DNA from 2 places in the Pseudaquabacterium rugosum genome. Region 2 is predicted to be linked to the other one. Evidence: riboswitches for the same ligand, from Rfam matches in the RefSeq annotation. Region 2 holds a riboswitch; the other holds the start of a gene.
What was found. A riboswitch is a leader RNA that binds a small molecule or an ion and turns the genes downstream of it on or off. The one in region 2 is predicted to bind glycine.
Positions count from the first base shown of each region.

Region 1: linked by a shared signal. The riboswitch ahead of gcvT (glycine cleavage system aminomethyltransferase GcvT) and the one ahead of AACH11_RS07935 (D-amino acid dehydrogenase) in region 2 are both predicted to bind glycine.

Region 1 covers NZ_JBBUTF010000007.1:24,459-27,780, forward strand. Annotated here, with positions in the region: gene gcvT (glycine cleavage system aminomethyltransferase GcvT) at 51-1,193, opposite strand; glycine riboswitch at 1,246-1,384, opposite strand; glycine riboswitch at 1,412-1,505, opposite strand; gene AACH11_RS08920 (AMP-binding protein) at 1,670-3,061, shown strand; gene AACH11_RS08925 (EAL domain-containing protein) at 3,144-3,322, opposite strand, start outside.
Region 2 covers NZ_JBBUTF010000006.1:116,096-119,417, reverse strand. Annotated here, with positions in the region: gene AACH11_RS07935 (D-amino acid dehydrogenase) at 80-1,342, opposite strand; glycine riboswitch at 1,502-1,607, opposite strand; gene AACH11_RS07930 (ester cyclase) at 1,843-2,436, opposite strand; gene AACH11_RS07925 (NADPH-dependent F420 reductase) at 2,471-3,103, opposite strand; gene AACH11_RS07920 (LysR family transcriptional regulator) at 3,226-3,322, shown strand, end outside.

The DNA of each region.
Region 1 (3,322 bases), on a different contig from region 2:
CCGGGGCGGACGGGCGCGCGCACGCCGGCCGTGGCGGCCGGCGCGACACGTCAGCGATGGTAGCGGTGCGGGGCGAAGGGCAGCGTGGCGACGACCATCGGCAGCCGGCGGCCGCGCACCTCGGCCTGCAGCGCGGTGCCGACCTCGGCCAGGGCCGCCGGCACGTAGGCCAGCGCCACCGGCTGCTGCACCGTCGGGCCGAGCGTGCCGCTGGTCACGCGGCCGATGGCGGTGCCGTCGGCGTCGACCAGCGTCGTGCCCTCGCGCACCGGGGCCTTGTCCAGGCCCTTGAGGCCGACGCGGCGGCGCGCCGGGCCATCGGTCAGCTCGGCGCCGATGCGCGCGGCGCCGGGATAGCCGCCGGCGCGCTCACCGCCCGGGCGGCGCACCTTCTGGATCGCCCAGGCCAGGCCGGCCTCGACCGGGCTGGTGGTGGTGTCGATGTCGTGGCCGTACAGGCACAGGCCGGCTTCCAGGCGCAGCGTGTCGCGCGCGCCCAGGCCGGCCGGTGCCACCTCGGCCTGGGCCAGCAGCGCGCGGGCCAGCGCCTCGGCCTGGTCGGCGGCCACGCTGATCTCGAAGCCGTCCTCGCCGGTGTAGCCCGAGCGGGTCAGGAAGACGTCGATCGCGCCGCCGGCCGTCTGCAACGTGAAGTGGCCGCCGGTCATGAAGCGCAGCGCGGCGACGTCGGCATTCAGGCGCGAAAGCGCGGTGACGGCCTGCGGGCCCTGCAGCGCCAGCAGCGCGCGCTCGAACTGCGGCTCGATCGTGCAGGCCGCGCCGATCTCGCGCTGCAGCAGCGCCAGATCCTGGTGCTTGCAGCCGGCGTTGACGACCAGGAACAGCTCCTCGCCGCGGCGCGTGACCATCAGGTCGTCGAGCAGGCCGCCGTCCTCGGCGGTGAAGAAGGCGTAGCGCTGGCGGCCATCGCCCAGGCCCGCGATGTCCTGCGGCAGCACGCGCTCCAGCGCCGCGGCGGCACCGTCACCGCGCAGCACGATCTGGCCCATGTGCGAGACATCGAACAGCGCGGCGGCCGCGCGGCACTGGCGGTGCTCGGCCAGGATGCCGGCCGGGTACTGCACCGGCATCGCGTAGCCGGCGAAGGGCACCATGCGGGCGCCGAGCTCCTGGTGCAGGGCGTGCAGCGGGGTCTGCAGCAGCGGGGTGTCGGCGGTGGCGGGCGCGGTCATGGCGGAATCCTGGCGAGGGCGTTCGGTCGCCGGGCCGTCGATCCGGCCCGGGGCTGCCCCCGCTGTCCGCTTTACCTGAGAGATTGACGGTGTCCGCGGCGCGCTGCACGCACCGGCCGACGGCCCGCTTGCCCCTTCGGTGGAGGCCGCCGCGCCCTGGGGCGCCGGCCTCTCTCTCCAGTGAGGAACACGGGGCCGCCTGCGCGATCCCGTGGTGGCCAGTCCTTTTGCCTGAGCGTTCGGTGGCGATGCGGCTCGCGCCGGCGCCTGCGCCTTCGGCGGCCCCGCCGGCATGGCGGGACGCTCTCCTGGTCCGGCGCGCAGTGTAGCGCAGGCCCGGCGGGCCCTCCGCAGGCCCGGATCTGACCGCCCGGGCCGTGCTTGTTCCGGCCTTGGCGGGGCCGGCGCCGGCCTCAAGATGCGCCCGCATGCCGCAGTCCGCACGCCGGGCCGGTCGCCGGGCCCAGGGAGATGCCATGACCACCTCTTACGATGCAATGGACGAGGACGCGCCGCCGTCGGCGGTCGCGCTGTCGCCCGTGTCGTTCGTCGAACGCGCGGCCGAGGTCCACGGCGGGCTGACGGCGATCGTCCACGGCCGCCGACGCCAGGACTGGCGCAGCACCCGTGAACGGGTCGCCCGGCTGGCCGCCGCGCTGCAGGCCGCCGGCATCGGCCCGGGGCGCACCGTCAGCCTGCTGCTGGCCGACACCCCCGAGGCGATCGAGGCCCACTACGCGGTACCGGCCGTCGGTGCCGTCGTGCACGCGCTCGATCCGTCGCTCGGCGTCGACGCGCTGACCGAGCGCATGGCCCACGGCGAGACCGCGCTGCTGCTGTGTGACCGCGCCTACGCCGCGATCGGTCGCCAGGTGCTGGCGCAGCTGCGGGCACAGCAGGGGCGCGTGCCGCTGGTCGTCGACGTCCACGACAGCGAGTGGCCGGCCGATGCCGTGGCCGCTCGCCTGTCGGCTGTCGACTACGAGGCCTGGCTGGCCGCCCACGCGCCGCTGGCCAGCCTGTCGCCGCCGGTCGACGAGCGCGCGGCGATCGCGCTCAACCACGTGGGCGGAGACCGACGGCCGCTGCGCGGTGTCGTCACCCACCACCGCGGGGCCTGCTTGAAGGCGGTGTGCAACGCGCTGACCTGGAGCCTGCCACTGCACCCGGTCTTCCTGTGGACGCTGCCGCTGCACCAGGCCAACGGCTGGGGTTTCGTCTGGACGCTGGCCTTGCAGGCCGGCACCCATGTCTGCCTGCGCAGCCGCGATCCGCGCAGCGTGCTGCAGGCGATGCGTCAGCACCAGGTCACCCATTTCTGCGCCTTGCCCGACGTGCACGAGGCCTTGCTGGCCGTGCCCCAGGACTGGCGCATCGGCCTGGACCGGCCGGTGCGCAGCTGGATCGGCGGGGCGCCGGTGGAGCCGGCCCTGCTCGACGCGCTGGTGCGGGCGGGCTTCGATGTCACCCAGGTCTATGGTCTGACGGAGACCGGGGGCCCCGCGGCCGTCACGGTGTCGCAGCCGGGCTGGGCCGCCGAGAGCCTCACGGAACAGGTGCGTCTGTGTGCCCGTCAGGGGGTGCGCCAGCCGCTGCAGGAGGGGCTGGCGGTCTGCGATCCGTTGACCTTGCGGCCGGTGGCCTGTGATGGCCGCAGCGTCGGTGAGGTGATGTTCCGCGGCAACCTGGTGATGAAGGGCTACCTCAAGGACCCGCAGGCCACGCGTGCGGCCCTGGCTGGCGGCTGGCTGCGCACCGGCGATCTCGCGGTGCGCGAGCCCGATGGCCACATCCGGCTGGTCCGCCCCGACGGCACCGCCGGCGGGCTGCGGCTGCCGGCCGCCGCGGCGGTCGACCTGCTGGTCTGATCGGTCAGACCGGCCGGCCGGCCGGGGCCGGGTCCGGGTCCGGCCGTGATCACGCAGCGGCCCGGCCGCGCCCGGACGGCGTTCAGCCCAGGGCGGCCGCCTGCTCCAGCGGCAGCGGCCGGCCGGTGTGGAAGCCCTGCAGCAGCGCGAAACCCATGTCGCGGCAGAGCTCGGCATCGTCCTCGTTCTCGATGCCTTCGGCCAGTGCGACGGCGCCGGCGTCCAGCACCTCGCTGACCAGATCGCGCACCCGGGCCTGGC
Region 2 (3,322 bases):
GGGGCGGATCGCACGGGCGGGGGGCGGTGACATCGGCCATGGGGGCCCATCATCGCCGATGCGGGTGGCGGGCGGCCCCTCAGGCCGGTGCGTAGCGCCCGCCCGCCGGCTGCCGCAGCCGCTGCTCGACGCTGCCGGCCACCAGCTCGGCCGTGGCGGCCGACAGCGTCCAGCCCAGGTGGCCGTGGCCGGTGTTGTAGAACACGCCGGGCCGGCGGCCGGGGCCCACGCGCGGCATCATGTCCGGCATCATCGGGCGCAGGCCGGCCCAGGGCACGACGCGCCGCGTGTCGACGCCCGGGAAGCACTGGCGCACCCAGTCGACCAGCGGCCGGATGCGGTCGGCGCGGATGTCGCGGTTCTCGCCCGCGAATTCGGCCGTGCCGGCCACGCGGAAGCGGTCCGGCCCCAGCCGGCTCGACACCAGCTGGGTCTCGTCATCGAGCAGGCTGACCTGCGGCGCGGCGGCGCGGCTGGCCGCGTCGTCCAGGTGCACGGTGATCGAGTAGCCCTTGACCGGATAGACGTTGATGCGGTCGCCCAGCTGCGCGGCCAGCGCCCGGCTGCCCACGCCGGCACACACCACCACCGCGTCGAAGCGGCGCTGCAGCGCCGCACCCGCGCCATCGCGCGCCAGCACGGTGATGGCGCCGTCGGCCTCGTGCCGCAGCTGGTCGATCGTGTGCTCGTACAGCAGCTCCGCGCCGCGGCGCTGCGCCGCCCGGGCCAGGCCGTGGGTGTAGCGGTGGATGTCGCCGGTGCTGTCGCTCTCGGTGTAGAAGCCGCCGTGGTAGCGGCCGGCCAGCGTCGGCTCGATGCCCCTCATCTCGGACGGTGTGACCGCCCGCCGCTGCAGCCCGCCGCGCGCCAGCAGCGCCGTGACCTTGGCCGCATGCTCGAAGCCGGCCCGGTCACGGTAGATGTGCAGGATGCCGCGCGCCGCGTGGTCGAAATCGATGCCCTCGGCCGCGGCCCAGCCCAGCAGATGCTGGCGTGCGGCGATCGCCAGACGCGCGGTCTCGACGGTGTTGCGCTCGTAGCGCGGCATCGCCGCCAGGAACTCGGCGAACCACGACAGCTTGTGCCAGCCCGGCCTCGGCGAGACCAGCAGCGGCGCATCGGCCTTCAGCATCCACTTCAGGCCCTTGAGCACGGTGGACGGCAGGTTCCAGACCTCGGCGTTCGAGGCCGACAGCTGCCCGCCATTGGCGAACGAGGTCTCCATCGCGGCATAGCGGTGCCGCTCGAACAAGGTGACGTCCAGGCCGCGCAGGGTCAGCGCGTAGGCGGTGGTCACGCCCGTGATGCCACCACCGAGGATGGCGATGCGGGGAGTCGACATGTCAGGTCTCCGGCGTCGGGGGGATGGGCCCGCGCACGACCGTGCGGCGGACACCCCCTCTGTTCGGAACCTGAGAGATTCACGCCACCCGGGGCGGGTGACGCTTGCTCCTTCGGTGCGGCCGGGCCGACGATGCTGCCGGGCGCTCTTCAGAGTCGCAGCGCGGGACCGGTCCTGGGGCCTGAGAGTTTCCGGGGTGGTTGCTCCTTCGGCGCCGGGCGGCGGTGGCGTCTGCCAGCGGCCCGGGCTCTCCCGATCCTGCGACGGGCCGACCGGAGCCGGCTCGATGCGTGGGCCGCAGTATAGGCCCGGGCCCCGCCGGCCTGGCAAGCCGTGAGGCCTTGCAGGAACGCCGGATTGGCTGGCGGCGCCTCGACAGGCCCTGCCGGGCACCCCCTGCAGCCACCTCGTCTCCTCAGGTGTGAGGTTGAAGCTATCCTGGGCCGCGTCCAGCGTCATCGGGTCCAGGCAGGCGGCGGTCACCCACTCGCCTCACTCCCTCACCGCCCCGCCAGCCCCAGCTGCTTCATGAAGTCCTGGTTGTCCCAGAACAGCCATTCGTGGTCCATCTGGCCGTTCTTCCAGTGGCCGATGGTGGCCATGCCGATGGCGAAGCGCTGGCCGGTGGGGGCGATGCTGCCGCCATCGGGCAGCGGCATCGGGCGCGTGAAGGTGCCGGTCATCACGCCGGTCACCGAGGTCCAGGATCCGGAACCGAAGCGCACCGGGTGGGTCTGGATGGCGATGTCGGGCGCGAAGACGAACATCGCCTTCAGGTCATCGATGTGGCGGTCGACGCCGCGGGTCTCGTGGCCGTCAGGCCAGGTGACGACGATGTCCTTGGCGTGGCTCTCGTGCAGGCGGTCCCACTTCTGGTTGCTGAAGACGTCGAAGTCGAGGGTGTCGAACTTCTTCAGCAGGCGCTCGACCTGAGGCGTCTGCTTCTCGTGCTTCGGCGCCGGGGTGGGCGGGTGCTCGGCCAGGCTCTGTGCGTGGGCGGCGGGGGCTGCTGCTGCTGCTGCTGCTGCCAGCAGTGCGGTGCCCAGCAGCGACGTGAGCCGGCTGCCGCGCCGGCCGAGGGTTCGGTGGATCATGGTCATCTCCGTGGCGGGGGTGTGATCGGGGGGATCAGCCCTGGCCGAGCCACGCCGGTGCGATGCCCGTGCCGCGGCCGGCGCCGTAGCCGAAGTAGATGTTCAGCCCGGCCAGCGGCTCCAGGTAGCGGGCGTTCTTCAGGCCGCCGGCGTCCACCGGCTGGAAGCCCAGGCTGCCGGCCAGCTGCGTGACCTGCTGCTTGGCCTCGGCATGGTCGCTGGCCAGGAAGACCTGGATGCGCTGGCCGTCGGCCAGCAGGGCGCCGGCGGCCAGGCGTTGGGCGAACACGGTGTTGAAGCCCTTGACCAGTGCGGCCTGCGGCACGGCGCGGGCGATCTCCTCGGCGGCCGAGGTGTCGTGGCCGAGCGTCAGGCCCATGTAGTCGGGCGTCAGCGGGTTGGTGATGTCGATGACGGCCTGGCCCGCCTGCACGTCGGCGGCCTGCAGAGCCGCTGCAGCGTCGGCATAGGCGGTGGCCAGCACCACCACGTCGGCGCCGCGGGCGGCACCGGCGGCCGGCACGGCCTGCACGCCGGGGTGGGCGGCGGCCAGGCGCGCGGCCTTGTCGGCATCGCGGGCCGTCACGCGCACCGTGTGGCCGGCGGCGTGGAGTTGCTGGACGAAGGCCGAGCCCATGTTGCCGGCGCCGATGACAGTGACTTGCATGTGAGGTCCTTTGCGGGGGAAGTGCAGCGGTGCTGCGATGGGATGAATTCTGAAAGTCCCGGCTTTCCGGATAAATGGCTATTGGCGCCACACATTGGCCCGTTAATCGGCACAATCGGGCCATGGACCGTTACGCCGAAATGCAGACCTTCGTCGCCGTCGTCGATGCCGGCAGCTTCGTCGGCGCGGCCGATGCGCTGCAGATGTCGAAGACGGCGG